4 regions of the Kitasatospora sp. NPDC059408 genome follow, and region 2 is predicted to be linked to each of the others. Evidence: riboswitches for the same ligand, from Rfam matches in the RefSeq annotation. Region 2 holds a riboswitch; each other region holds the start of a gene.
What was found. A riboswitch is a leader RNA that binds a small molecule or an ion and turns the genes downstream of it on or off. The one in region 2 is predicted to bind cobalamin.
Positions count from the first base shown of each region.

Region 1: linked by a shared signal. The riboswitch ahead of ACFXDE_RS21945 (FecCD family ABC transporter permease) and the one ahead of ACFXDE_RS34665 (HoxN/HupN/NixA family nickel/cobalt transporter) in region 2 are both predicted to bind cobalamin.
Region 3: linked by a shared signal. The riboswitch ahead of ACFXDE_RS21365 (cobalamin biosynthesis protein) and the one ahead of ACFXDE_RS34665 (HoxN/HupN/NixA family nickel/cobalt transporter) in region 2 are both predicted to bind cobalamin.
Region 4: linked by a shared signal. The riboswitch ahead of metE (5-methyltetrahydropteroyltriglutamate--homocysteine S-methyltransferase) and the one ahead of ACFXDE_RS34665 (HoxN/HupN/NixA family nickel/cobalt transporter) in region 2 are both predicted to bind cobalamin.

Region 1 covers NZ_JBHYWI010000032.1:21,412-28,278, reverse strand. Annotated here, with positions in the region: gene ACFXDE_RS21970 (anti-sigma regulatory factor) at 1-338, opposite strand, end outside; gene ACFXDE_RS21965 (GNAT family N-acetyltransferase) at 524-1,000, opposite strand; gene ACFXDE_RS21960 (nuclear transport factor 2 family protein) at 1,011-1,394, opposite strand; gene ACFXDE_RS21955 (ABC transporter substrate-binding protein) at 1,473-2,468, opposite strand; gene ACFXDE_RS21950 (ABC transporter ATP-binding protein) at 2,507-3,271, opposite strand; gene ACFXDE_RS21945 (FecCD family ABC transporter permease) at 3,271-4,329, opposite strand; cobalamin riboswitch at 4,425-4,563, opposite strand; gene sodN (superoxide dismutase, Ni) at 4,676-5,071, opposite strand; gene sodX (nickel-type superoxide dismutase maturation protease) at 5,257-5,694, shown strand; gene ACFXDE_RS21930 (CGNR zinc finger domain-containing protein) at 5,720-6,319, opposite strand; gene ACFXDE_RS21925 (amino acid ABC transporter ATP-binding protein) at 6,444-6,867, opposite strand, start outside.
Region 2 covers NZ_JBHYWI010000075.1:21,544-28,410, reverse strand. Annotated here, with positions in the region: gene ACFXDE_RS34685 (Fpg/Nei family DNA glycosylase) at 1-473, shown strand, start outside; gene ACFXDE_RS34680 (AAA family ATPase) at 541-2,535, shown strand; gene ACFXDE_RS34675 (hypothetical protein) at 2,559-4,232, opposite strand; gene ACFXDE_RS34670 (ArsR/SmtB family transcription factor) at 4,286-4,669, opposite strand; cobalamin riboswitch at 4,752-4,944, shown strand; gene ACFXDE_RS34665 (HoxN/HupN/NixA family nickel/cobalt transporter) at 4,977-6,086, shown strand; gene ACFXDE_RS34660 (type B 50S ribosomal protein L31) at 6,183-6,434, opposite strand; gene rpmG (50S ribosomal protein L33) at 6,502-6,666, opposite strand; gene rpmB (50S ribosomal protein L28) at 6,801-6,867, shown strand, end outside.
Region 3 covers NZ_JBHYWI010000030.1:70,227-77,093, reverse strand. Annotated here, with positions in the region: gene ACFXDE_RS21385 (CDP-alcohol phosphatidyltransferase family protein) at 1-50, shown strand, start outside; gene ACFXDE_RS21380 (hypothetical protein) at 135-1,457, opposite strand; gene ACFXDE_RS21375 (alpha/beta hydrolase family protein) at 2,120-3,208, opposite strand; gene ACFXDE_RS21370 (helix-turn-helix domain-containing protein) at 3,428-4,123, opposite strand; cobalamin riboswitch at 4,375-4,519, shown strand; gene ACFXDE_RS21365 (cobalamin biosynthesis protein) at 4,621-5,583, shown strand; gene ACFXDE_RS21360 (cobyric acid synthase) at 5,580-6,867, shown strand, end outside.
Region 4 covers NZ_JBHYWI010000003.1:215,338-222,204, reverse strand. Annotated here, with positions in the region: gene metE (5-methyltetrahydropteroyltriglutamate--homocysteine S-methyltransferase) at 1-1,785, opposite strand, end outside; cobalamin riboswitch at 1,937-2,174, opposite strand; gene ACFXDE_RS04625 (putative Ig domain-containing protein) at 2,359-4,359, opposite strand; gene ACFXDE_RS04620 (carboxymuconolactone decarboxylase family protein) at 4,802-5,215, opposite strand; gene ACFXDE_RS04615 (pirin family protein) at 5,401-6,372, shown strand; gene ACFXDE_RS04610 (methyltransferase family protein) at 6,511-6,867, shown strand, end outside.

The sequences.
Region 1 (6,867 bases), on a different contig from region 2:
TCCACCTCGCCGGCCAGGGCGGAGAGGACCGTCCAGGCGAAGGTGTCCCGCTCGGGTGCCTTGCCGTCGGTGGTCGGTGCGGCGACGGTCACCTTGAGCGAGTCGCCGACCAGGCGGAACTCGCAGGAGAGGACGGAACCGGGCACCGCCTGCTGGAGCAGGATGGCGCAGGCCTCGTCCACCGCGATCCGCAGGTCCTCGATCTCGTCCAGCGTGAAGTCGAGCCGGGCGGCCAGCCCGGCCGTCGCGGTGCGCAACACGGAGAGGTAGGCCCCCGCCGCGGGCAGCCGGACCTCCACGAAGTCCTGAACTCCGAGATCGCTGTCGATCTGGGACACCCTTGCCTCCTGGGTGACGCGCTGTGCTTGCTTGGTACCTCTGGTGGTACCCCTGTTCGCACCCCGTTTGTACCCCCTCCGGGGGGTCTGCCGCGATACCGGTGCGGGAGTTACTCATGGTAAGGCATCGCGACGCAGGGTGGCAGGGGTTCGGGGCAGCTGATCAGCGCATTCTCAGCGCTTTCTCAGCGGCCCCCGGCGGCGGTGAGCGCGTCGCCGGTGAGCCGGTACACGGTCCACTCGTCCATCGCCACCGCGCCGAGCGCCTTGTAGAAGTCGATCGAGGGCTCGTTCCAGTCGAGCACCGACCACTCCACCCGCGAGTAGCCGCGCTCCACCGCGATCCGGGCCAGCTCCAGCAGCAGCGCCTTGCCGTGGCCGCCGCCGCGGGACTCCGGGCGGACGTACAGGTCCTCCAGGTAGATCCCGTGGGTGCCGCGCCACGTGGAGAAGTTGAGGAACCAGACCGCGAAGCCCACCGGTTCGCCGGTGGCGTCGTCCTCGGCGATCAGGCCGAACAGCGCCGGTGCGGGGCCGAACAGCGCGTCGTGCAGCTGTCCGTCGGTGGCCACCGCCTCGTGCGGGGCCTTCTCGTACTCCGCCAGTTCGCGGATCATGGCGCGGATGACGGGGACGTCGGTGGGGAGGGCGGTGCGGATCATGCGGCCGAGCCTACTGGCCGGGACCGGTCTCGTCCCAGGCCTGGACGGAGGTCTGGTCGACGATCCGTCCGTCCCGCAGGTCGGCCATGGAGGTCATCAGGACCCGCACGCCGTCGGGGTAGCGGCAGGACTCCATGAAGGCGACGTGGTCGCCCTGGACGACCACCTGTTCCAGCGTGTGGGTCATCTCGCGCCCGTAGACGTCGCTCAGCATGGCCCCGATCTCGTCCCGCCCGTGCATCACCAGGGGGTGGCTGGGCTGGGTCCGGTGGTCGACGACGCGCAGTTCCGCGTCCTCGGCGTACAGCGTGAGCAGGATCCCGGCGTCGCTGCGTTCGATGCCCTCGCGCAGGGCGCGGGGGTCGAAGGCCGTCGGCGCCGCCATGGCGGTCATGATGTCGCTCCTCCGGTCGGGGTCCGTCGGTTCGTACTCCGAGCGTACGCCCGGCCGGAGGGGCCGGGGCGGGGCCGGTCAGCCGCCCTGCCCGCCGCGCAGGTACACGGCGAGCGCGGTGATCGCGGCCGGGTTGCGCGGGCTCTCGACGAGGTCGGCGTAGTCCAGGACGAAGATCCGGTCGTTCCTGATCGCGGAGACCCCGGCCAGCGGCGGGAAGGACTTCAGGAACGCCCGCTTGGCGTCCGCGCCGGTGTCGCCGTAGTTGTTGATGACGATCACCTCGGGGTCGCGCCGGACGACGCTCTCCCACCCGGTGGTGATCCAGGAGTCGGCGACGTCGCCCATCACGTTGCGCCCGCCGGCCTTCGTGATGATCTCGTCGGCCGCGGCGAACTTCCCGGCGGTGTACGGCTTGTCCTGCCCGCTGTCGTACAGGAAGACGGACGGCCGGCGCTCGGGCTGCGGGACGGCGGCGACCTGCGCCTTGAAGTCGGCGATCAGCTTGTCGGACCGGTCCTTGACGTCGAAGATCTCGCCGAGGTTGGCCAGGTCGGTGTGGAGCGCGTCCAGCGGGGACATCACACCGCGCTCGGTGCCCTTGCCGCTGCGGCAGGACTCGGTGAGCACGTACGAGCCGACGCCGACGGCCTTGAGCGCCTCCGGGGTGAATCCGCGGCCCTCGTCGTAGCCGTAGTGCCAGCCGGCCAGGACGAGGTCGGCCTTGGCATCGAGCACGATCTCCTTGGTGATCTGCGCCTTGGAGAGCCACGCGGTCCGCTGGTAGCCGTCCTTCCAGGCCACCTGGTCGATCCGGCCCTTGTCGTCGGGCATCACGTAGCCGGCCATCCGGTCGGCGAGGCCGAGGGAGAGCATCAGCTCGGTGATGCCGACGTCGTAGGTGACCGTGCGGGCGGGCTTCCGCGGGAAGGTGAGCTTCGTGCCGCAGTTGTCGACGGTCACCGGGTAGTGGGCGGACGCGTCGGCGGCCCCGCCGCCCGGGGCGATCTCGGCGCCGCAGGCGGTGAGTCCCAGGGCGAGCAGGACGGTGGCGGCAACGGCCTTGGTGCGCAAGGGGGTTCCTCGGGGTCGATGAAAGGGGTGACGGCCGGTCAGAGCCGGTCGAAGAGCAGGTGGACGGCCCCGGTCCCCGGGTGCCGCACGGGGGTGGCCCGGACGCCGAACACCTCGGCCAGCACGCCGGGTTCGAGCACCTCGGCGGGCGGCCCGGAGGCGACGATCCGCCCGGCCCGCAGGACGTACAGCAGGTCGCAGTGCCCGGCCGCCAGGTTGAGGTCGTGCAGCGCGGTGAGCACCGTCGGCCCGGCCGCGCGGACGAGCGCCAGGACCTCCAGCCGGTGCCCGATGTCGAGGTGGTTGGTGGGCTCGTCCAGCACCAGCAGGCGCGGCTCCTGGACGAGCGCGCGGGCGATCAGCACGCGCTGCTTCTCGCCGCCCGACAGGCCCAGGAAGCCGCGCTCGGCGAGGTGCCCGGCGCCGACCCGGCGCAGCGCCTCCGCGCAGCGCCCGAGGTCGCCGTCCGAGGGTCCGCCGAAGCCCGGCCGGTGCGGCAGCCGGCCCATGGCGACCACCTCGGCCACCGTGAAGTCGAACTCGGCGGAGTGCTCCTGCGGCAGCGCGGCCACCCGCCGGGCGGCCTCGCGCGGGGCGAGCGCGTGCAGGTCGTCGCCGCCCACCAGGACGGCCCCGGCGGCGGGCCGCAGGGCCCGGTAGACGCAGCGCAGCAGCGTCGACTTCCCGCTGCCGTTGGGCCCGACGAGCCCCACCACCTGTCCGGCGGAGGCCTTCAGGGCGATGTCGTGGACGAGCCGGGTGCCGGCCAGCTCCACCGAGACGGAGTCGAGGGCGAGGTCCATCAGCGGCCTCCGAGAGCGTGGCCGCGACGGCGCATCAGCAGCAGGAAACAGGGCACCCCGAGCACCGCGGTGACCACCCCGACGGGCAGTTCGGCCGGGGCGAGCAGGGTGCGCGAGACGATGTCCACCCAGACCAGCAGCAGCGCCCCGGCGAGCGGCGCGACCAGCAGCACCCGGCGGTGCCCGGCGCCGACCAGCATCCGCGCGAGGTGCGGGACCATCAGCCCGACGAAGCCGATCGCCCCGCTGACGGCGACGACCGTGCCGGTGACGGCGGCGGTCACCACGAACAGCTCGCGGCGCAGCCGGTCGGGGTCGACGCCGAGCGAGGCGGCGGTCTCGTCGCCCATGGCCAGCGCGTCCAGCCGCCCCGCGGCGCAAGCGAGGTGGGCGAGTCCGGCCAGCACGGTGGCGGCGGCGATCGGCACCGAGCCCCAGGTCGCGCCGCCGAGGCTGCCGAGCAGCCACATCATGGCGTCGCGGGCGGCCTCGCCGCGGGCGGCGGCGAAGACCATGAGCGCCGTCAGCGCGGAGAAGCCGTACGAGAGGGCGGTGCCGGTGAGCACGAGGCGCAGTGGGGTGAGTCCGAAGGCGGTGCGCGCGGCCAGGTACACCAGCACCATGGCGATCAGCGCGGAGCCGAACGCGGAAGCGGAGATCGCCCACACGCCGAGCGAGGCGAAGGCGCCGAGCAGCAGGACGGCGTTGGCGCCGACGGCGGCGCCGGAGGAGACGCCGAGGACGAACGGGTCGGCGAGGGCGTTGCGCACGAGGGCCTGCACGGCGACCCCGGTGGCGGCGAGCCCGGCGCCGACCACGGCGGCCAGGACGGTGCGCGGCAGCCGGATCTCCCAGACGATCGCGTACGCGGCGGCCTCCTCGGCCTCCAGCCGACCGCCCGTCAGTCCGGCGCCGAGCAGCCGCAGGACGCGCGTCCAGCCGAGTCCTGCGGAGCCGAGGGCCACGCCGCACACGAGGGAGAGCAGCAGGGCGGCGGCCAGGCCGGCGGCGAGGGGCACGGCGGGTATGCGGCGGGAGTCCGGTGGCCTTCTCACGATCTGTTCGGGCGCCTTGCCTCGGGCCGTGGGTGTGCCGGGGCCGACGCCGGCCGGGTGCGGGCCCGGGCGCCATCCCCTCGCAGTCCTCGGCGAGTTGTCGGGAGTTCAGCGGCCGGGGGCGATCGGGCTGGCACGGCCCCGGGGGCGTGCTCACCGTTGCGGGTCAGCGCCGGATTCACACCGGACTTCTCCCTCGGACGCCTTGGCAGCATAACAGCCAATACGGCAATGCGGTCCTTACAGGTATGTGTACGGAGATGAACGGACGTGAACGCACGGCCCGGACGCGCGAAAGCCCCCGCCCGGTGGTCCGGGCGGGGGCTCTCGACGTGGCGACGCGTCAGGCTCAGGCCTGCTTGGTCTCCCAGAAGATCTTGTCGACCTCGGCGATCAGGTCCAGCAGGGCCTGGCCGGTGGCCGGGTCCGTGGACGCCTTGGTGGCCGAGGCGGCCTTCAGGGTGTCGTTGATCAGCTGGTGCAGCTGCGGGTACTTCTCGAAGTGCGGGGCCTTGAAGTAGTCGCTCCACAGCACCGAGATGTGGTGCTTGACGGCCTCGGCGCGCTGCTCCTTGATGATGATGGCGCGGGCGCGGAAGTGCGGGTCCTCGTTGGCCTGGTACTTCTCCTGGGTGGCCTTGACCGACTCGGCCTCGATCCGGGCCTGCGCCGGGTCGTACACACCGCAGGGCAGGTCGCAGTGGGCGTGGGCGGTGGCGCGCGGTGCAAACAGACGAGAGAACATGGGAGTCCTTCCTTAGATCGTCTTCCCGCGCCCGAGACTACCCTTCCGGCCTCCCGGTTTCGCGATCGGGCGGTGGGCCTAGGGCAAAAGGCCGATCCGGAACCGGGGTAATCCGGACATCGGACAGGTGACGGTCCGTACGGCACACTGGGACGCGGCGGCCGGGAGGAGGAGTGGTGGCGCGGATGACGCAACCGGGGGACGGCGCACGGGCGGGCACGGTGCCGTTCGGGCTGGTCGACGTGGCGGGACCGTCGATGGTCCCGACCCTGCGCGAGGGCGACCAGCTGCTGGTCCGGTACGGCGCGCGGATCCGCCCGGGCGCGGTCGTGCTCTTCCGGCACCCGTTCCAGCAGGACCTGCTGGTGGTCAAGCGGGCGGCCGAGCGCCGGGCGAAGGGCTGGTGGCTGCTCTCCGACAACCGGCCGGTCGACAGCGACAGCCGCAGCTACGGCGCCGTTCCGGACGAACTCGTGCTCGGCCGGGTGCTGCTGCGGCTGCGCCCGCGCCCGGCCTGGCTGGCGCCCGGTCGCCGGCTGGAGCGACTGCTGCTGACCCCCGGGCTGGTCCGGGTCCCGGGGCTGGCCCGCCGCCTCGGCGTCTGGGTGGACGCCGAGCTCTAGTGCCACGGCACTGGCGGATGCGCGCCTAGGCCTGCAGCTGCTGCGGTCCGAGCGCCGCGTCCTGGGCCTCCTGGCGCTTGCGGGCCCGGTAGGCCGCGACGTTGGCGCGCGTGGCGCAGCGGTCCGAGCAGTAGCGCCGGGAGCGGTTGGTGGAGGTGTCGAGGTAGGCGTTGCGGCACGGCGCGGCCTGGCAGATCCCGAGCCGGTCGGCGCCGAGCTCGGTGAGGTGGACGGCCAGGCCCATGCACGCGACGGCGCTGAAGTGCGCGGTGGCGGTGGGCGAGTTGTCGGCGAGGTGCAGGTGCCAGCGCGGCCGGCCGGCGTCGTCGAGGTAGTCGTGGCCGGAGACCAGCGGGCTGACGGGGTACTCCATGAGCAGGCTGTTCAGCAGGTCGACGCCACGTACCTCGTCGCCCTCGGCGGCGGCCTCGAAGACCCCGCGCAGCCTGGTCCGCACCGCCCGCAGGCGGGGCAGGTCGGACTCGTCGGCCAGGGCGGCGGCGCGAGAGGACTCGGAGAACAGGGCGCGCACGGCGTCCACCGAGGTCAGCGTGTCGGTGCCGCGCTCGGGTTCCTCGGTGTTCACCAGCCGAACGGCGAGATCGGCGTAGGAGGCGAGCTCCACGGCGGTCCTTCCAGTGGTTCGGTAACGGGCTGATTGCGTCCAGCCTATTACCCGGATCGGGAAAACGGCGGCGCCCGGCAGGATCGGCCTGCCGGGCGCCAAGGGTTGCTCGCTCAGCGCACGCTCAGAGGACCTTCGAGAGGAAGGACCGGGTGCGCTCGTGCTGCGGGTTGGTGAGGACGTCGCGGGGGTTGCCGGACTCGACGACCACGCCGCCGTCCATGAACACCAGCGCGTCGCCGACCTCGCGGGCGAAGCCCATCTCGTGGGTGACGACGATCATCGTCATCCCCTCCTCGGCGAGGCCGCGCATGACGTCCAGCACCTCGCCGACGAGCTCCGGGTCGAGCGCCGAGGTGGGCTCGTCGAAGAGCATCAGCTTGGGCTTCATGGCCAGCGCGCGGGCGATCGCGACGCGCTGCTGCTGGCCGCCGGACAGCTGCGACGGGTAGCTCTTCGCCTTGTCGGACAGGCCGACCCGCTCCAGCAGGGCCATGCCGCGCTCGCGCGCCTCGGCCTTGGACTCGCCCTTGACCTGGACCGGCGCC
Region 2 (6,867 bases):
CGGAGAAGGCCGCCGTCGCCGCGCGCCTCGGCCCGGACCCGCTGCGCGCCGACGCCGATCCGGACGCCGCCTGGCGCCGGATATCGGCCAGCCGGACGACGGTCGCGGCCCTGCTGATGGACCAGAAGGTGCTGGCCGGGGTGGGCAACGTCTACCGCGCCGAGGTGCTCTTCCGGCACGGCATCGCCCCGCACCGGGCCGGCCGGGACCTCACCCGGGCCGAGTGGGACGCGATCTGGGCGGACCTCGTCGGGCTGATGCGCGAGGGCGTCGGCGCGGGCCGCATCGACACCGTCCGGCCCGAGCACACCCCCGAGGCGATGGGCCGGCCGCCGCGCGTGGACGACCACGGCGGCGAGGTCTACGTCTACCGCCGCGCCGCGATGCCCTGCCTGGTCTGCGGCACGGACGTGCGGACGGAGTCGCACGCGGCGCGCAACCTGTTCTGGTGCCCGACCTGCCAGGCGGCCTGAGCCGGATTCAGGTGGCGGGGGCCGGCACGCCGTAGGCTGGGCCCGGGCCGGCGGAGGGAGCGGACGGGTGGACGGCTTCGAGGTGTCCAACAGGGTTTCGGGCACGGTGCACGGGAACGTGATCCAGGGCGGAAACGTCACGGTCCACCTGGAGCCGCAGCGCCGGATCCCGCATCAGGTGCGACCGCCCCGCCGGACCTTCGTCAACCGCGAGCGCGAACTCGCCGCTCTCACGGGTGCGCTGGGCCGGGCCGGGCGGGACGGGCCGGCGATCGTCGTCTTCACCGGGCTGGCCGGCGTCGGCAAGACGGAGCTGGTGGCGAAGTTCGCCACCGAACAGGCGGCGCAGTTCCCGGGCGGTGTCCTGTACGCCGACCTCAAGGCCTACCGGCACGGGGCCGCGGTGGACCTCGCCGGGGTGCTGGAGGGTTTCCTGCGGGCCCTCGGGGTCCGTGTGCCGGACGTGGAGGCGGAGCGGTTCGGGGAGTTCCGGACGGCCACCGCCGGGCAGCGCTGTCTGGTCTTCCTCGACAACGTCGAGCACGCCGCCGAGGTCCGCGCTCTGCTGCCGACGAGCGGGCTGCTGGTGGCGGCGGGCCGGCAACGCCTGGACGCGCTGCGGATGGACGGCGCCGAGGTGCTGCGGCTGGAGCGGCTGGACGAGACGGCGGCCGCCGCCCTGGTGCGCGGCTGGCTGAGCGCCGGGCGCGGCACCGACGGTGAGGTCGCGGCCCTGGTGGAGCGGTGCGCGGGGCTGCCGCTCGCCCTCAACGCGGTCGGGAGCCAGCTGCTGGGCCGGAGCCGCCTCTCGGTGGGCCAGGTGGTGGCCGAACTAGCGGACTGGGACAGCAAGTTGGCCATTCTGAACAACGACGAGGGGAACCTCCGCCGGACCTACGACCCGGTCTACGAGCGGCTCTCGGCGCCCGCCCGGGCGCTCTACCACCTGATCGGCGTGCATCCCGGCCCCTTCGTGTCGGCCGAACTGGCCGGGGCGACGGGCGTCGAGGACGCGGACGAGGCCCTGGACGAGCTGTGCGGCGCGCACCTGCTGGACGTCGTGGTCGACGACGGCCCGGAGGAGCGCTTCCAGGCGCACGACGTCGTCCGGACGCACGCCCACGCCCGTGCGCGCGAACTGCCCGGCCGGGCCGAGCTCCTGGCCCGGGTCGTCGCCTACTTCAGGGGCCGGGCGTCGGTGGCGGACCGGGCGATGGGGTCGCGGCTGCGGGTGCAGGAGCCGAGCGGCGACGACCTGCCGGGCTTCGGCTCGTACGCGGCGGCCCTGGAGTGGTTCCAGGCCGAACGGGCCGACCTGCGCGCGGTGGTGGAGGCGGCGGCCGGGCAGGGGTGGCACGGCGAGGTGTGGCGGCTCTGCGAGTCGCTGTGGCCGCTGTACCACGGCCGCAAGCACTACGAGGACCTGATCGCCACCCACCGGCTCGGCGTCGAGTCGGCGCAGTGGGACAACCAGCCCGACGCCGTCGTCCGGATGCGCAACCAGCTCGCCCGCGCCTACTACGAGCGGCGGGAGTTCCCGCTCGCGGCCGAGCAGTTGGCGCTCGCCGCGGAGCAGGTGCCGCTGGTGACCGACCGGCGGCTCGCGGGCGTGCTGTACGAGACGGACGGGCTGCTGTGCCTGGCCGACGGGCGGACGGCGCGGGCGGTGGAGCGGTTCACGCTGGCCCTGGAGGAGAACCAGGGCGACGACCACGGCGAGATCGTGCAGAGCTACAACGTCGCGCAGGCGCTGATCGCGGACGGCCGGGCGGAGGAGGCGCTGGCCGTCCTCGACGAGGCCCGCGCGAGGGCCGTCGACACCGAGGACACCGACATGCTGATGAAGCTCCCGCTGGTGCGCGCCCGCGCCCAGCACGCGCTGGGGCGGCTGGACCTCGCGGTCGCGGACGCCGCCGAGTGCGCGCGGCGGGCGGCCGGGCTGAGCCAGTACGCCAAAGAGGCGCAGGCGCACACGCTGCTCGTCGAGCTCGCGGAGGAGCAGGGGGACGCGGCGCTCGCGGCGCGCAGCCGGGAGCGGCTGCAGGAACTGCAGGCACGCTAGTGCCGTGGCACCAGGACGTCCTCTTACGGCCCGGTGGTGAACGCGACCCGGGTGCGGTGTTCGCCGGTGCGGATGGTGAGTCCGTGCTCGGGGAGGCCGGCCGGGTCGCCGCCGGTGGTGAGCCAGTGCGCCACGGCGGAGCCGAGGAGCAGCGGGTCGAGGCGGGGTTCGGCGCTGCCCCAGGTCCGTTCGGCGCAGGCTTCCAGCAGCAGGCCGGTGCGCAGCCGGACGAGGTGGCGGGCCGGGCCGAGGGCGGCCACCGCGACGGCGAGGCCGGGGAGCGCGGCGGCGGTGTCGGCGAGCCAGCGTCCGGCGGGGAGTTCGGCGCGCGTCTCGGTCCGGGCGAGGACCTCGGCGGTGTAGCGCAGGGCGTCGCCCGGGTGTTCGTCGGTGAGGGCGTGGAAGCCGCGCGGAGTGTGGTCGCCGGGGTCGAAGGGGTAGCGCCGCAGGCTGACCTCGGTGCCCTCGCTCGCGGCCTCGACGTCGTAGGCCGTCGGGCCTTCGGGGGTGCCGGGGCGGGGGACCGGCTTGGGGTAGGGCGGCAGGAGCGGTTCGTCGTCCGGTTCGTCCAGTCCGTCCAGGAAGGAGTAGAGCAGTGGGCGCAGCACCTCGGCGGAGCGGCCGCGGCGGGCGAGGGAGCGGTCGGTGATCGGGCGCAGGGCGGCCGGGTCCTGCTTCTGCAGGGCCTGTTCGAGCTGGGCGGCGAGGTCGCCGTCCGGGTCGAGCGCGGGGGCGGCCTGGCCGAAGGCGTGGCTGGGGGAGTGCGGGTCGAGTTCGGCGGCGCCGGTGGCGACGAGCAGGGTGGGGCGTTCCAGGGCGGCGCCGTAGACGGACACCGAGCCGTGGTCGCCGATCAGGCAGTCGGCGGCGACGAGGGCGGCCTGCCAGCCCTGGTGGGGCGGGACGAGGCGCAGGCCCATCCGCCGGGCGTCGTCGAGCAGGGCCTCGGGGTCGTGCCGGTTCCAGATGTTGGGGTGGAGGACGACGGCGACCGCGTACTCGTCGGCGGGGAGCCGGCGGACGAGGCGCCGGGGCAGGTCGGGGCGGCGGCCGAATAACGAGTGCTCGCTCCAGGTGGAGTTGACGACGACGAGCCGCCGGCCGTCGACGGCGCCGAGGGCGGCCCGGTAGGAGTCGCGCAGGCGCAGGCTGCGGAGCATGCGGTCGAAGCACGGGTCGCCGACGACCTGGGCGACGTCCAGCGCCTCGGGGCAGGAGACCCGCAGCCGGTCGAGCTGTTCCGGGTGGGAGAGGCCGAGGACGTCGACGAAGACCCGGCCGTGGTGGGTAAGTTCGTTGCGGGAGAGGCCGGCTGCGCTGACGGTGTCGCCGGTGGACTCGGTCACCAGGCGGTTGTAGCCGGCGCCGTGCGGGAGGACGACGAGCCGGGCGTCGAGGCGGTGCATCGAGGAGTGGACGGCGCAGGCGACGGCCAGGTCGAAGCGGTGCCGGACGGCCTCCTCCCAGTCCAGCAGGGTGATGCCGGGCAGGCCGCGCAGGTAGTCGTCGAGGCCGTCGGCGAAGGCGGAGCCGGGGTTGACGGTGGCGTAGCGCTCGATGCCGTCGCGGTTCAGGAGGGTGAGGACGTCGAGGACCCGGGTGGCGGAGGTGAGGGTGCGGGCGACCGCCAGCACGCGCGCCCTGACCGGCCGGGTGTTCCAGCGGTCGGCGGGCCAGGCGTGGGGGTGGGTCGGCACGCCATGATCGTACTCATCGGGTCGGCTCCCCGCGGTGATTCAGGCCCGGGAGGTCAGCCCGCCGCGGCGGCGGGCTCCTCGTGGTCGGCCGCGGCGCACTCGTCGAGGAGGGGGCGCATGCTCTCGTCGACGAGCCGGTAGCGCACGACGCGTCCGTCCTTGTCCCCGGTGACCACGCCGGCCGTCCGCAGCAGCCGCAGGGCCTGCGAGACGGCCGGGTCGCGCATGCCGGTGGCGACGGCGAGGTCGGTGACGGCGAGCGGTCCGGCGCGGTGCAGGGCGAGCAGGATCGCGAGCCGCCCGGGGTCGGCGAGCAGGGAGAACCGCTCGGACCACGAGCGGACGTGCGCGGCGTCGCCGATCGCGGCGATGGCCTCGCAGACCCGGTGTCCGTCGATGGTGCGGTGGCCCGCGCGGTCGGCCGGTACGAGATGCATGCGGACATTCTGGCAGCTCACGACCTGTGATCCTGGACACCTGCGTAGGTGCGCAGCCTTGCAAGGGTCGGCCCGGGACCCCTACGGTGTTCCCCGCCGTGGTGCTCGGGAAGACCGGTGACGGACCCTCAGGGGTCCCATTCCGGAGCGGCCCTCGCCACTGTGATCGGGGGAGTCCGCCCGTACCCAGACGCCACTGGGCGCTTCGCGCGCCTGGGAAGGCGGGTACGGGAGCCCCGTCAGCCAGGAGACCGGCCACGGCATCTCACGAACGTCTTTCCACGAGGTGCTGGAGCGTGATCCGAAGATGACCCTGCCCGAAACCGCCGCCCCCGAGGCCGCGCCCGCCGTGCTGCCCACCTTCCGGTGGAGGAGAGAGGACACCGTCCGCACCGCCGGGCTGATGGGGGTGATCCTGGCCATGCACGTCGTGGCGTTCGGGACCCTCGTCTTCCTGGTGGCGCCGCACAACTACGCCGTCGGCACCCAGGTCTTCGGGGTGGGCCTCGGCATCACGGCGTACACGCTCGGCATGCGGCACGCGTTCGACGCCGACCACATCGCGGTGATCGACAACACCACCCGCAAGCTGATGGCCGACGGCAAGCGGCCGGTCTCGGTGGGCTTCTGGTTCGCCCTCGGGCACTCGTCGATGGTGGTCGTCATGGCCGCCCTGGTCGCGGGCGGCGCGCAGCTGGCGAACACGCTGATGGACGACGAGTCGACCACCCACCAGTGGCTCGGCATGGTCGGCACGACGGCCTCCGGCGCGTTCCTCTACCTGATCGGCGCGCTCAACCTGGCGGCGCTGCTCGGCATCCTGAAGGTGTTCCGGGCGATGCGCGCCGGGCAGTACGACGAGGCCGAGCTGGAGCAGCACCTGAACTCGCGCGGCTTCATGGCCCGGGTGCTGAACCGGGCGACCCGCTCGATCACCCGGCCCGGCCAGATGTTCCCGGTGGGCATGGTGCTCGGCCTCGGCTTCGACACCGCGACCGAGGTGACCCTGATGGTGATGGCCGGTTCGGGCGCGGCCGCCGGGCTGCCCTGGTACGCGATCGTCTGCCTGCCGCTGCTGTTCGCGGCGGGGATGAGCCTGTTCGACACGCTGGACGGGACGTTCATGAACTTCGCGTACCAGTGGGCGTTCTCCAACCCGGTGCGCAAGGTGTACTACAACCTGACGATCACCGGTCTGTCGATCGCGGTGGCGTTCATCATCGGCACGATCGAGCTGGTCGGCGTGCTGCACGAGAAGCTGGACCTGACCGATCCGGTCACCGGCTGGATCGCGGACATCTCGCTCGACAACGTCGGCTACGCGATCGCCGGGCTGTTCGTCGTCGTCTGGGCCGCGGCGATCGCGTACTGGAAGCTGGCCGGGGTCGAGAAGCGCTGGGGCGCCGAACGCTCCTGAGCACGCCTGCCGCACGCCTGCCGCACGCCTGCCGCGACGGCGCCTCCCCACGGTGGGGAGGCGCCGTCGCGCGCGTTCCGGGCCGGCTGCGCCGGGTCAGCTGTGCCGGTCGCCGTAGCGCTGGCGGAAACGCTCGACGCGGCCCGCGGTGTCGAGCACGCGGGACTGGCCGGTGTAGAAGGGGTGGCTCGCCGAGGAGATCTCGACGTCGATGACGGGGTAGGTGTTGCCGTCCTCCCACTCGACCGTGCGGTCGCTGGTGACCGTCGAGCGGGTGAGGAAGGAGAGGCCGCCGACCTTGTCGCGGAAGACGACGGGCCGGTAGGCGGGGTGGATTCCGGGCTTCATGGGGGGTGCCTCCTCGGCGGGGGATCAGCGCTCTTCGTTCGACGTTCTTCGTTCCGGCGCTCTTCGGTCAGCGCTCTTCGCGGAAGTCGACGTGCTCGCGCGCGACCGGGTCGTACTTGCGCAGCACCATCCGGTCCGGGTCGTTCCGGCGGTTCTTGCGGGTCACGTACGTGTAGCCGGTGCCGGCGGTGGAGCGGAGCTTGATGACGGGGCGCAGTTCGCTGCGGGCCATGAGGTCCTCCGGAGGGGTCGGGTGGTGCGGCGCTTCGGGGCCGGGTTGGAACCGTACACCGAAATGGATGTCATTTTCATCTGGTGTAACGTGACCTCCGTCCCGCCCATTCCCGGACCGTTTTGGGAGCCCCCATGTCCGCCCACTGCCAGCTCACCGGCCGCCGGCCGGGCTTCGGCAACGCGATCTCGCACTCGCACC
Region 3 (6,867 bases), on a different contig from region 2:
AGAAGGTCGGCGACGTCCGCGCCCGGCGGGCGGAGTCGCGGCTCGGCTGAGCCTCCCGCGTACGAAGCGCTATGACGAAGGGGCCCGGATCCACTGCGGATCCGGGCCCCTTCGTCATACGCGCTTCCGGGCGCTCACGCCCCGCCGGTGTGGACGCTGAACGCCGAGCGACGGGCCGCCCGGGCCACGCCCGGGTCCGGGTGCACGCCCGACACCGCCGTCAGCACCGAGGCCGCCCGCGGGTGCCCCGACTGCCGGGCCCGGGCGAACAGCCGCACCGGGTCGCCCGCCGAGGCGCCCTCCACGTGGCCGACCAGCAGCTCGGTCTCGCCGTGGTCCAGCACCGCGGCCGCCGTGTCCACCCAGAGCCAGGCCGCGTCCTCGGCGCCCAGCACATCGGCCGGGGACACGCCCTCGTCCGACTGCTCCGCGAGCCACAGCAGCGCGTACGGGCGCAGCACCGGCTCGTCCACGGCCGCGCGCACCGCCTGCTCGGCCGTGCCCCCGGCCACCCGCAGCGCCTCGAAGGCCAGGCCGCGCACGAGCGCGTCGTCGCCCTGGGCGGCGTCCAGCAGCTCCGCCACGGCACGGTCCGCCGGGCGGGCCGCCACCCAGGCGCGGTACTCGGCCCGGGCCGGGCCCGGCGAGTAGTCGGCGCAGGCGTTCAGCAGCTCGTAGGCGCTCTGCTCGATGTGGCCGGCCGCGGTCTGGGCGACCGTGCAGATCTCCTCCAGCTTCGCCCGCACCGCCCAGTGCCCGAGCGGCGACAGCTCGGCGGCGTCGTTCCTGCGCACGACGGCGCCGACGGCCGCGAGGCCGTCCAGCATCCAGTCCAGGACGGCGGCGACGTCCGCGGGCGCGGCCGGGGTGTCGATCTGCGGCTCGCGGCAGGTGCCGCGGACCGCCGACACGGCGGAGGCGGCGTGCGGCACGGGCGACAGGCCCACGCCCCCGCTGCCGCCGACCCGGCGCTCGTCCAGGCCGCGGCGCAGCAGCTCCAGGAGCTCGCTGTCGGCGACCGGGCCGGCCACCAGGTGCAGGAAGGAGAGCAGCTGCGGGGCCTGGTCCACGGCCTGGCCGGCCAGCACCGTGAAGACGCCGCGCAGGGCGGCCGGCGGGACCGGCGCGAGCAGCGTCCAGGCGTCGAACAGCGCGGACCAGCCGCGCACCACGGCCTCGTCGTCGTGCTCCCAGGCGTGCAGCCGCCAGCCCGGCCCGGCGCCGCCGTCGCGGGCCTCGACCAGGCCGACCAGCAGCGCCTGGCCCCAGGCCTTGGCCGCGGCGCCGACCGTCATGGCCAGCGCGCGGCCCGCCGCGCGGGCGTCCTCGGGGAGCAGTTCGCCCCGCTTGTCGACCTCGCCGAGCTCCCCCGCCCAGCGGGCGATCCGGACGGCGTCCACCAGCATCCGGCGGGCCAGCGGAGCCAGCTCGGCGGGGGCGGGGAAGCCGTCCGGCACGGGGACCCGGCCGCGGCCGGGGGCGGGTGCGGGGCCTCGTCGGCGGGGTACGCCGCCCCCGCCCGGCCTGGCCCCGACGGGCCGGTGGGCCGTACCGGGGAGGCGGGTCACCGTCGCACCGGTACCGATCGTCGGTGGGAGCGGGGCATCACGGTCGCGCGGGTTCCGAGACGTCACGTCGAGCAGTCTTCCCCTTGTACCGGCCTTCTGTCACATCCGGTTGGTTGTACGGGCGGGCGGGTTGTGGCAGCACCTCCGCAAGATCGGGCAACAGCGGCAAACCGCCTGGCCGGAATCGTGTGGCGGGCTCATGCCAGGCCCGTTTGCGGTGGTCACGGGGGGTGTTCGAACGGATACGGAAAGGGCTGCGGCGAGGGGCGAATGGCCGACTCTCGCGGTGTCGCCGACGGATGGAGGCGGGAATGCGCGCACCGGGCACGCCCGCCGGGAGTGCTCCGGGTGGATGCGGATCGGCCAGGTCGGCGAGCGCGGGACCGGTGGCGGAAATCGACCGCGCCGACTTCCCGTTCCGGCGGAATCGGCTTCCGGTTCCCGGGTGGCGCGCGATGACGGGTGGGGGGAATTGCAAGAACGGAGGAGGCGGGGACCGGACCGGGGAATGACCGGCCGGAATGCCCCGGATTAACGGCAGCCGGTCCGGATCAGAGGAGGGGGGTGAGCCAGCGCCGGAGGAGTTCCGAGTAGTGCGCGGGGTCGGAGTTCCAGAGGGCGGTGTGGTCCGCACCCGGGAAGGCCCGGAGGCTGACGACGTCGGGACGGGCCGTGGCGAGGTGCCGGGCGGCGCGGAACGGCGCGATCGGGTCGTCCGGGCTGTGCAGGACGAGGGTCGGCACGCGCAGGTCGGCGCCCTCGGCGAGGCGCGCGAAGTCGGCCAGGTCGACCCCGGTGCGGCCCTCCGCGGCCAGCGCGCCGAGCTCGGCGACCGGCCTGGAGTAGCCGGCCCGGACCGCGTCGCGGCGGGCGGTGGCGGGCAGGTCGAGCACCGGCGAGTCCAGGACGATCCCGGCGATCGCCCCCGCCCAGGCCGAACGGGCCGCGGCGTGCAGGCACATCGTGGCGCCCACCGACCAGCCGTAGAGGATCACCCGGCCGGCGCCGCTGTCGAGGGCGAGCCGCACGGCCGACTCCACGTCGCGCCACTCGCTCTCGCCGAAGTGGCCGAGCCCGTCCGGCGAGGCGGGGGCGCCCTGGTCGCCGCGGTAGGTGACGGCGAGGGCGGGCAGCGCCAGGCGCTGGAGGACGGGCAGCACGGGGAGCGTCTGGGCGCGGTCGGCGCCGGGACCGTGCACGAGGACCACCCAGGTGCCGCGCTTGCCGTCGAGGCGCCAGGCGGGCATCGCGCCCAGCTCGCCGGCGACGGCGGTCTCGGTGAACGGGAGGCCGAGGGAGGTCGTCGGGTCGCCGAGGTGCACGCGCGGGGTGAAGCGGACCTCGGTGCCGGGCGTCAGGGTGCCCCGGTCGGCGCGGACCAGGCGGCGGGTGACGCCCTGTTCGTCGCTGTGCAGGATGTCGTCGACGACGGCGTGGCCGTCGCCGTCCCACTCCAGCGCCCAGCGGCCGGGGTGGAGGGCCGCGGGCGTCCGGTTGAAGGTGATCCGGCCGGCGGCGAGGCTCTGCACCAGGACGGGGCCGGACTCCAGCACGACGGTCTCCGGCCGCACGAGCCGCTCGGACGCCCGCCGGCCGACGACCAGCACGGCGACCCCGGTGCCGACGGCGGCTGCCGCCACGGCGGCTGCGGTTCCCCAACGCATATCGCTCCCCGCTCTGTGAGTCTGCTGGGGACAAGTTCACTGGCGGGTGGGGGCGGGGGCCAGTGGGATGGGCTGGACGGGGGACGGGGTGGGGGTGGCGGCTCCTGCGGAGGGCGGGGAGGCGGGAGGCCGAACCGGAGCCGGGGACGGGGTGGGGGTGGGGGTGGGAGCCGGGGACGGGGCGGCCGGGACGGGTCAGACCGGGATCTCCGTGTGGAGGCGGCCGAGGAGTTCCCAGAAGCGCGGGGCCAGGGGCCGGTCGCGCGGGGGCAGGGTGGGCGTCGCGGCGCCCCAGTGCGGGGAGGACACCTGGTGCTCCTGGTGCAGGGCCGTCAGGACGGTCGCGAGGTCGTCCTCGTGGACCGGCACGAGCCGCGCGACCGCCCGCAGGTGGGGCTGCCAGCGGCCGTCCACGCACCTGCGCAGCCGCTGGTCGAGCTCGGCGCCGCGGCCGGTCACCTCGACGAGTTCGGTGAGCCGCAGTCCGAGCACCTGGGCGAGCGCGTGCGTCCGCTCCTCGTCGCCGTCCCACGTCCCGGTGAGTTCGGCCTCCTGGTAGACGCGCAGGGCGACGCCGATGCGACGGGCGGCGGTGTCCTGGCTCAGTTCGCGGGCCACGCGGTGGTCGCGCAGGCGGGCCGGGCGGGTGCCCATGAGCTGCGCGGGCGGGCACCACAGGGCGCGGGCGAGGGCGATGAACTCCTCCTCGGTGGGGCGCAGCTCGCCGCTCTCCCAGGCGATGACGTGCGTGGGCAGCAGCCGGACGCCGTGCGCGGCCATGCCGCCGGCGACCTGTTCGGGGGTCAGGCCGAGCCCGGCGCGGTGGGCGCGGGCCGCGGCGGGCGAGAACGGCACCGGGGGCAGGGCGGGCGGAGGCTGTCTTCGTCGCATGTGAACGAACGCTAGGGCCGGTACGAACGGGCCCCCAGCCGCCGAACGCACGAAGCGCCGGGGAGGGCGCGCGCGGACCGCTGGAGGATCACACAGGATGTCATGCCCCTGCGGCGGCAGTACTCGGAGGTAGTGACGGGGGCGTTCGGGGGCGCGCGCCGGGCCTCCCTCGTGTGACCAACCCCTCCGTGACCTCGGTTGACTCCCGGTTCGGCCGCGTGATGGGATCCCAGGGCCAAACGGAGGCATGCAGAGGAAGCCGGTGCGAGTCCGGCGCGGTCCCGCCACTGTCACCGGGGAGCACGGCCGGAACGACGCCACGGCGGACCGTCAGTCTTCGCTGACGTACTGCCGGAAGGCTCCGGGGGTGCGTTCGACCCGGAAGCCAGGAGACTCTCGCCCCCGGTACGTCGATCCAGGGCGCGGACCCTGAGTGAGGACTCGCACGCGATGCAGGCTGCCCCGACCCGCCGAGCCCTCCCCTGTCCCCCTCCGTCGTGCGCCCGCTGACCCGCGCCGCCGCCTTCGCGGTCGGCGCCGTCGCGGGCTACCTGGCGGACGCCCGCTACGCCGATCCGCGCCGCGGCCACCCGGTGGCCGTCTTCGGCGGTGCGGCGACCCGTCTGGAGCGCCGGATGTGGCGCGACGACCGGGCCACCGGGGCCGTGTACACGGCGCTCTGCGTGGGCGCCGTCGCGGCGGGCGCGGTGGCGCTGGAGCGGACGGCCGGCCGCCGGCCGCTGGGGCGGGCCGCGCTGGCCGCCGCCGCGACCTGGACGGTGCTCGGCGGCACCTCGCTGACCTGGGAGGCGCGCACGATCGGCCGGGCGCTGGCCGCGGGCGACCTGCCCGCCGCCCGGGAGCGGCTGCCGCACCTGTGCGGGCGCGACCCGAGCGCGCTGGACGGGCAGCAGATCGCCCGCGCCGTCGTGGAGTCGGTGGCCGAGAACACCGCGGACGCCGTCGTGAACGCGCTGGCCTGGGGCGCCCTCGCCGGCACGCCCGGTCTGCTGGCCTTCCGCGCCGTCAACACGCTGGACGCGATGGTGGGTCACCGCTCGCCGCGCCACGCCCGGTTCGGCTGGGCCTCGGCCCGGCTGGACGACGTGGCGGGCTGGCCTGGCGCCCGGCTGACGGCGCTGCTGACGGTGGCCGCCGCGCCGCAGCCGCGGACGGCCTGGCGGGTGTGGCGGCGGGACGGTTCGGCGCATCCGAGCCCGAACGCGGGGCAGGCCGAGTCGGCGTTCGCGGGCGCCGTGGGCGTGCGGCTGGGCGGCACGCTGCGGTACGGCGAGCGCGTCGAGCACCGGCCGGTGCTGGGCGCGGAGCTGCGGCCGGTGACGGTGGACGACATCGAGCGGGCCTGCGCGCTGTCGCGGCGGGTGGGCGCGCTGGCGCTGGGTACGACGGTCGCGGGGCACGTCCTGCTGCGATCGCTGCTGAGGAGGGGAAGGGCATGACCAACGCGCTGCTGGTCGCGGGGACGACCTCGGACGCGGGCAAGAGCGTCGTCACGGCGGGCATCTGCCGGTGGCTGGCCCGCCGGGGCGTCCGGGTGGCGCCGTTCAAGGCGCAGAACATGTCGCTGAACTCGTTCGTGACGGCCGACGGCGCCGAGATCGGCCGGGCCCAGGCGATGCAGGCCCAGGCCGCCCGGGTGGAGCCGGAGGCGGCGATGAACCCGGTGTTGCTCAAGCCCGGCGCGGACGGCCGCAGCCAGGTGGTGCTGCTCGGCAGGCCGGTCGCCGAGGTGGGCGCGCTGGACTACCGCGAGCGCAAGCCCGTCCTGCTGGAGCGCGCCCTGGAGTGCCTGGCGGACCTGCGCCGCCGCTACGACGTGGTGGTGTGCGAGGGCGCGGGCTCGCCCGCCGAGATCAACCTGCGCGACCGGGACATCGCCAACATGGGCCTGGCGACGGCCGCCCGGCTGCCCGTCGTGGTGGTCGGCGACATCGACCGGGGCGGCGTGTTCGCGGCGATGTACGGGACGCTGGCGCTGCTGTCCGAGGAGGACCAGCGGCACGTGGCCGGCTGGTTCGTCAACAAGTTCCGCGGGGACGCCCGGCTGCTGGCGCCCGGTCTGGAGATGCTGCACGGCCTGACCGGCCGTCCGGTGCTCGGCACCCTGCCGATGCTGCCGGGGCTGTGGCTGGACGCCGAGGACTCGCTGGACCTGTCGACGGTAGTGGACCGGGTCGACGGGCGCGGGCCGCTCGGGGCGGACGTGCTGCGGGTGGCCGTGGTGCGCTTCCCCCGGCTGTCGAACTTCACCGACCTGGACGCGCTGGCGCAGGAGCCCGGCGTGCTCGTCCGCTGGGCGACCCGGCCGGAGGAGCTCGCCGACGCCGACCTCGTCGTGCTGCCCGGCACCCGGGCCACCGTGGCCGACCTCGCCTGGCTGCGCGAGCGCGGGCTGGAGCCGGCGCTGCGGGCGCGGGCGGCGGCCGGGCTGCCGGTCCTCGGGGTGTGCGGCGGCTACCAGATGCTGGCGGGCTCGATCGTCGACGACGTCGAGTCCAAGGCCGGTGCCGTCGACGCGCTCGGCCTGCTGCCGACGCGCGTGCGGTTCGGCGTGGAGAAGGTGCTCGCCCGGCCGGTCGGCGAGGCCTACGGGCACCGCGTCGAGGGCTACGAGATCCACCACGGGGTGGTCGCCGTGGACGGCGGGGAGCCCTTCCTGGACGGGTGCCGGGTGGGCTCGGTGTGGGGCACGACCTGGCACGGCGCGCTGGAGAACGACGGGT
Region 4 (6,867 bases), on a different contig from region 2:
GGCGAGGGCGACCTGGCGGGCGGTCTCGGCGAGCGGCTGGTCGTCGCGCACGAAGGACCAGGCGAGCATGGTGACCGGGCCGGTCAGCATGCCCTTGACCGGGCGGTCCGTCAGGCCTTGCGCGTAGCGGAACCAGCCGACGGTCATCGGGTGCGGGCGGGAGATGTCCCCGGCCAGGACCGGCGGGCGGACGTAGCGGGTGCCGTAGGACTGCACCCAGCCGTGCCGGGTGGCGAGGTAGCCGGTGAGCTGCTCGGCGAAGTACTGGACCATGTCGTTGCGCTCGGGCTCGCCGTGGACGAGGACGTCGAGGCCCGCCTTCTCCTGGTAGGCGATGACCTCGCGGACCTCCGCCTCCATGCGCTCCCGGTAGGCGGCGGCGTCGATCCGTCCCGCGCTCAGGTCGGCGCGCGCGAGGCGCAGTTCGGTGGTCTGCGGGAAGGAGCCGATGGTGGTGGTCGGCAGCAGGGGCAGGCCGAGGCGGGCGCGCTGGGCCTCGGCGCGCTGCGGGTAGGCCTGGGCGCGGCGGGTGTCGTCGAGGGTGACGGCGGCGGAGCGGGCGCGGACGGCCGGGTCCCGGGTGATCGGCGAGCCGGCCCGGGAGGCGAGGTCGGCGCGGTTGGCGGCGAGATCGGCGGTGATCGCCGCGGTGCCCTCGCGCAGGCCGCGGGCCAGCAGCGCCGCCTCCGCGGCCTTCTGCTTGGCGAAGGCGAGCCAGCGCAGGATCTGCGGGTCGACGTCGCGTTCGGCGGAGGCGTCGATCGGCACGTGCAGGAGGGAGCAGGACGGCGCGACGTCGATCCGGTCGGCGAGCCCGAGCAGGGTGGCCAGGGTGGCGAGCGACTGCTCCAGGTCGTTGATCCAGATGTTGCGCCCGTCGATCACGCCGGCCACCAGCCGCTTGCCCGGCAGCCCGCCGGCGGCGGCGAGGTCGTCCAGGTTGGCGGCGGCAGGTCCCGTGAAGTCCAGCGCCAGGCCCTCGACCGGGGCCTTGGCGAGGACCGGGAGCGCCTCGCCCAGACGGTCGAAGTAGCTCGCGACCAGCAGCTTCGGACGGTCGGCCAGCGCACCCAGCTCGCGGTAGGCGCGGGTGGCGGCGTTGAGCTCGGCGGGGGTGCGGTCCTGGACGAGCGCGGGCTCGTCCAGCTGCACCCACTCGGCGCCGGCGGCCTTCAGAGCGGCGAGCAGCTCCGCGTAGACGGGCAGCAGCCGGTCGAGGAGGGTGATCGGCCGGAAGTCGTCGTCGACGCCGGGGGCGGGCTTGGCCAGCAGCAGGTAGGTGACCGGCCCGACCAGCACCGGGCGGGCGGCGTGACCGAGCGCGAGGGCCTCCCGCAGCTCGCCGACCGCCTTGGCCGGATTGGCGGCGAAGGCCGTGCCCGGTCCCAACTCGGGTACCAGGTAGTGGTAGTTGGTGTCGAACCACTTGGTCATCTCCAGCGGAGCGACGTCCTGGGTGCCGCGCGCCATGGCGAAGTACCCGTCCAGCGGGTCGGCATCGACGGCGTCGCGGTGGCGGGACGGGATGGCGCCGACCGCGACGGTGGTGTCCAGCACGTGGTCGTAGAGCGAGAAGTCCCCGGTCGGGATCTCCTCGATGCCGGAGTCGGCGAGCTGCTGCCAGTTTCCCCGGCGCAGGTCGGCGGCGGTGGCGAGCAGCGTCTCGGCGGTGACGGCGCCCTTCCAGTACCCCTCGATCGCCTTCTTGAGCTCCCGGCCCCGGCCCTGGCGGGGGTAGCCGTACGCGGTGGCGAGGGTCGCCGCGGCTGCGGACTTCGTGGTCAAGGGACTCTCCTTCGCGAGTCTGTCTCTCAAGCACCCGGCGACGGGACGAGGACGCGAAGGGATGACGCACCGGGCGAACCGCTGCGCGGGCAGCTCCGCCTGGTGTGGTCGCCGACCCGCCCTCGAGGTCACCGGATGGCCGCGCGCGAACGGTCGCACGCGGGCAGCGGGCAGGTCTTCGGACTCGCGGGCACGGCCGGCCCTTGAAGGGCGGTCACCTACTGGCCGTCGCTTCCCAGACCCGGCCCGGGCCCAGTGCGTATGACGGCGGTCGTTCCCACTCACCGCTGCGGGGCAGTCCCGGACTGGCCAGTTGAATGGCGTCACCGGGTTCCCTCTTGCGACGCCCCGCCTGGCGGACGGGGCGAACCAGCTGCACGGCCAGCCTACGGCCTATCCGCGGTCGCTTCGTCGGGGATTCGGCCATTCGTCCGGATGCTGAGACGACGTCAGGAGACGACGTCGGGATTCGGCGCCACCGCGGACGTGCCGGTGGGGCCGCAGTCGGCCGCGGCCCCACCGGTCCTATCTGTCCTATCGGTCGTACCTGTCGTACCTGTGGTGCTCGGTCGGTCAGGAGGCGTTGAGGGCCGTGTCGTCGATCACGAAGCTGGTCTGGAGCGAGGCGTCCTCGGTGCCGGTGAACTTGATGGTGACGCTCTGCCCGGCGAAGGAGGAGAGGTCGTAGGTGTGCAGGGTGTAGCCGTTGGCCGCGTTGACGTTGGAGAAGGTGGCCAGGGTGGTGGAGTTGGCCTGGACGGTGAGCTTGTCGTAGGCCGTGGTGCCGGTCTCGGCGGTGTCGATGTGCAGCCAGAAGCCGAGCGACGCCTTGCAGCCGGCCGGGATCGTGACGGTCTGGCTCAGGGTGTCGGTGTGGCTGCTGCCGTAGCCGTCGAGCCACGCCTTCCAGGAGCCGGAGCGGGCGGCCTCGCTCGCGGAGTTGTCGATCACGCCGGCGGTCGCGGTCCAGGGCGAGGCGCTACCCGTCTCGAAGCCCGGGTTGCCGAGCAGCTGGCCCGCACCGGTGCAACCGCCGCCCGGGGCGGACACGGCCCAGGTGAAGCTCGTCGAACCGGAGGCGTTGGTGGCGTCCTTCGCCGTCACCGTCACGTTGTACGTGCCCGCCGTCGACGCCGTGCCGCTGATCAGGCCGCTGGAGGCGTCGATGGACAGCCCGGTCGGCAGGCCGCTCGCGCTGTACGTCAGGCTCTGGCCGGAGGCGGAGTCCGTCGCGCGGATCTGCAGGGAGGCGGCGCTGCCCGTGGTGGTGCTCTGGCTGCCCGGGTTGGTGACCGTCACGGTGTTGCCCGTGCTGCTGCCGGCCCGGAAGGCGGTCGGGCCGTTCGGCGTGCCGAGGCCGGTCGGGCCGTCGTAGCCGGGGCCCGCGGTGCACAGGTAGGACGGGGAGCAGGTGCCGTTGGCGCCGCTGGTCACGTCGTTGAGCGCACCCGTGTGCTGGTACGGGTACTGGGACGGGTAGTCGCTCGCGCCCGGGGTGCCGGCGTCGGCGTAGACGGCGGCGATGATCGGCGACGAGGCGCTGGTGCCGCCGTAGACGGCCCAGCCGCTGCCGCCGTAGGTCTGGTAGACGGCGACGCCGGTGGCCGGGTCGGCGACCGCGGACACGTCGGCGACGGTCCGGTTGGAGCAGCCGCTGTCGCTCTGCCAGCTCGGCTTGGGGTCGTAGGCCGAGCAGCCGGAGCCGGCGCCGTTGCCGCCCGAGCTGGAGCCCCAGACGGTCTCGTGCCAGCCCCGCGCGCTGGAGTCGCGGGTCAGCGAGGTGCCGCCGACGGCGGTGACGTACTGGGAGGCCGCCGGGTACTCGGTGCCGTAGCCGGAGTCGCCCGAGGACACGGTGATGGCGACGCCGGGGTGGTTGAAGTACTGGCTGTCCGAGGAGGTGTCGGTGGAGTCCTCGGGGCCGCCGTAGCTGTTGGACACGAACTTCGCGCCCTGGGCGACGGCCTGGTTGACGGCGGCACCGAGGTCGGCCATGTTCGCCGAGCTCGCCTCGACCAGCAGGATGTGGGCGTTCGGGGCGGCGGCGGAGACCATGTCGACGTCGAGGGAGATCTCGCCCGCCCAACCGGTGTCGCCGGCCGGGTAGTTGGTGCCGCCGTTCTGGTCGATCTTCTTGAAGCAGCCGTTGGCGGTGGTGCACGCAGGCAGCCCGTACTGCGCGCGGTAGGTCGCCAGGTCGGACTCGGCGTTGGGGTCGTCGTTGGCGTCGACGATGGCGACGGTCTGCCCGGCGCCGCCGTTGGTCGACAGGCCGTAGGCGCTCTGCAGGTCGGTCGGCCCGAGGCCGGACGGGTTCACGTCGGGCGAGACCGCGCTGAGGGAGAACGCGTGCGGCTGCACCACGTCGGTGCGCACCAGGGCGTCGCAGGACTTCTGGTGACGCTGGGCCGGCTGGGCGCAGGAGTGCCTGACGTTCGCGCCGGAGGTGGCGGCCGTGGCGCCGGCCGGCGCCGCGACGGCGAGGCCGGCGGCCACCACGGCACCGACGGCGAGCGTCGCGGTGGTGGCGCGGAGTCCGCCGTGCCGCAGGGCGGTGTGGATGAGCTTGTGCAACGGAGCCCTCCCGGATGGGGGTCGGCCCCGGGCGTGCGGACACGCCGATGTGAGGCGGCGGGGTCGCGTGCAGGCCCGGGATGAGGGGAAACGCGCACGTGCAAACGGCTGCCCGGAAGTTCGGTACGGCCGTGGGGCGTCGGCCCGACGGGGTGACGGAGGCCGTTCCGAGCTGAGGATGTCCAGGACATGCCAGGGGGTGAGTTGCGGGAGCCGTCATGGCTCCGGCGCCTGAAAGGTAGCGAAGCCCGGACCGGTGGACAAGGCGGGTGTCCATGCCATGACCGAGGCTTTGACCGCCATGACCTGGTCTTGACCAGGCGTCATGCCGCCACTGGCGGCCACCCGCCAACCCGCCGGGCCGGCCTGGGGTTTGCCACGCACACGGATCGCCCGAGGTCCGCGCGGGTTGCGGGAGCCGCGCCAGGCCCCCGCCGCACCGTCAGCGCACCGCCACCGGGCGCACCGGGTGCTTGCTCAGGATCGACACCCGGTTGAAGGCGTTGATGGCGATGGCCACCCAGATCACCGCGGAGATCTGCTCGTCCGTCAGCGCCTCGCGCGCTGCGGTGTAGGCCTCCTCCTGGAGCGCCGCGTCCGCCGGGGTGGTGGTCGCCTCGGCGAGGGCGAGTGCGGCACGCTCCTGCGGGCTGAAGAGCTGGGTGTCGCGCCAGGCCGGGAGGGTGCCCAGGCGCTGCGTGGTCTCGCCGACCTGCAGGGCCGCCGCGGTGTGCACGTTGAGGCAGTAGGCGCAGCCGTTGATCTGGGACACGCGCAGGTTGACCAGTTCCACCAGCCGCCGGTCCAGCCCGGCCCTCGCGGCGGCCTCGCCCGCCGCGTCGGCCGTGGCGCGCATGGCACGGAAGGCCGCGGGGCTCTCCTTGTCGACGAACACCCGGCGGCGTGCGGGGGCGGCGGTCACGGTCGTAGTCACATCGCTCACGGGAACTCCCTGGACGTTTTCACTGTCGGGCGGCACTGCGCCATGGCATGATAGTCGAAGATAGTTGAAAGTAGAACTTCTTAGGAAGCGAGCACACCGTGACCACCACCGGCACCAATCCTGCCGAGCCGCACGCCGGAACCGGGGAGACCCGCCCCCGGGTGGAGATCCTGCCCGCCCGGGACGTGCCGCTGGGCGGGCCGCGGGCGATGACGGTGCGCCGGACCCTGCCCCAGCGCTCCCGCACGCTCATCGGCGCCTGGTGCTTCGTCGACCACTACGGCCCCGACGACGTCTCCGACACCGGCGGGATGGACGTCGCCCCGCACCCCCACACCGGCCTCCAGACGGTCAGCTGGCTGTTCAGCGGCGAGATCGAGCACCGGGACAGCCTCGGCGTCCACGCCTACGTGCGCCCGGGCGAGCTCAACCTGATGACGGGCGGGCACGGCATCAGCCACTCCGAGGTCTCGACCCCCGCGACCACCGTCCTGCACGGCGTCCAGCTGTGGGTGGCGCTCCCGGAGCAACACCGCCACACCGCACGGGACTTCCACCACCACGCACCGCGGCCCGTCACCCTGGACGGCGGCGAGGTCCGCGTGTTCCTCGGCACCCTCGCCGGCGACACCTCCCCCGTCCCCACCTTCTCCCCGCTGCTCGGCGCCGAGCTCACGATCCACCCGCACGCGACCCTCACCCTGGCCGTCGACCCCGCCTTCGAGCACGCCCTGCTCGTCGACCGCGGCGACGTCACGCTCGCGGGCACGCCGGTGCGCCCGGCCGAACTCGGCTACCTGGCCCCCGGAGCCACCACCATCACCCTCGCCAACACCGGTGACGAGCCGGCCCGGACGGTCCTGATCGGCGGCACGCCGTTCGAGGAGGAGATCGTCATGTGGTGGAACTTCATCGGGCGCTCTCACGAAGACATTACCCGAGCGCGCGAGGAGTGGATGAGCTCCGCGGACCCCGACCGCTTCGGCGCCGTCGAGGGCTACCCCGGCGACCGCCTGCCCGCCCCCGAGCTCCCCGCGATCCCCCTGAAGCCACGCGGACGCGTGCGCTGACCTGCTGTTTCGCCGGGCGGGGAGGGGTCGGCGAGACCCCCTCCCCGACCCCTCCACCTGTGGGTGGACGAATGACGGCCCCGTTCGTCCACCTGCGGGTGGTGGCGGGTGACTGCGCCGCCGGAGCAACCTTGCCCCATGGATTCCCTACGCTCGGTAACCACCTGGCTCACCGACACGTGCGTCGCGGTCTTCTTCGCCGCCTGGATCGCGGGCGTCCTCTACTTCGCCGTGGCGGGCGGTTCCGGCATCCGCGGCTGGCTGCACGGGCTGCGCCGCTCGATGCTCCGCCGCGTCCTCCTGGCCGCCGCCGTCTACGCGCTGTTCGCCCTGCTCGACCGGACGCAGGGCTTCTGGCACCACCTCCGGTACTGGCAACCGGAACTCGCCGTCGTGGGCTCCCTGCTGGCCCTCGCCTCCACCGCCCTCCTCCTGTGGGCCCGTTGGGTCCTGGGCACGATGTGGGCCAGTGTTCCCGCCGTCCAGGAGCACCAC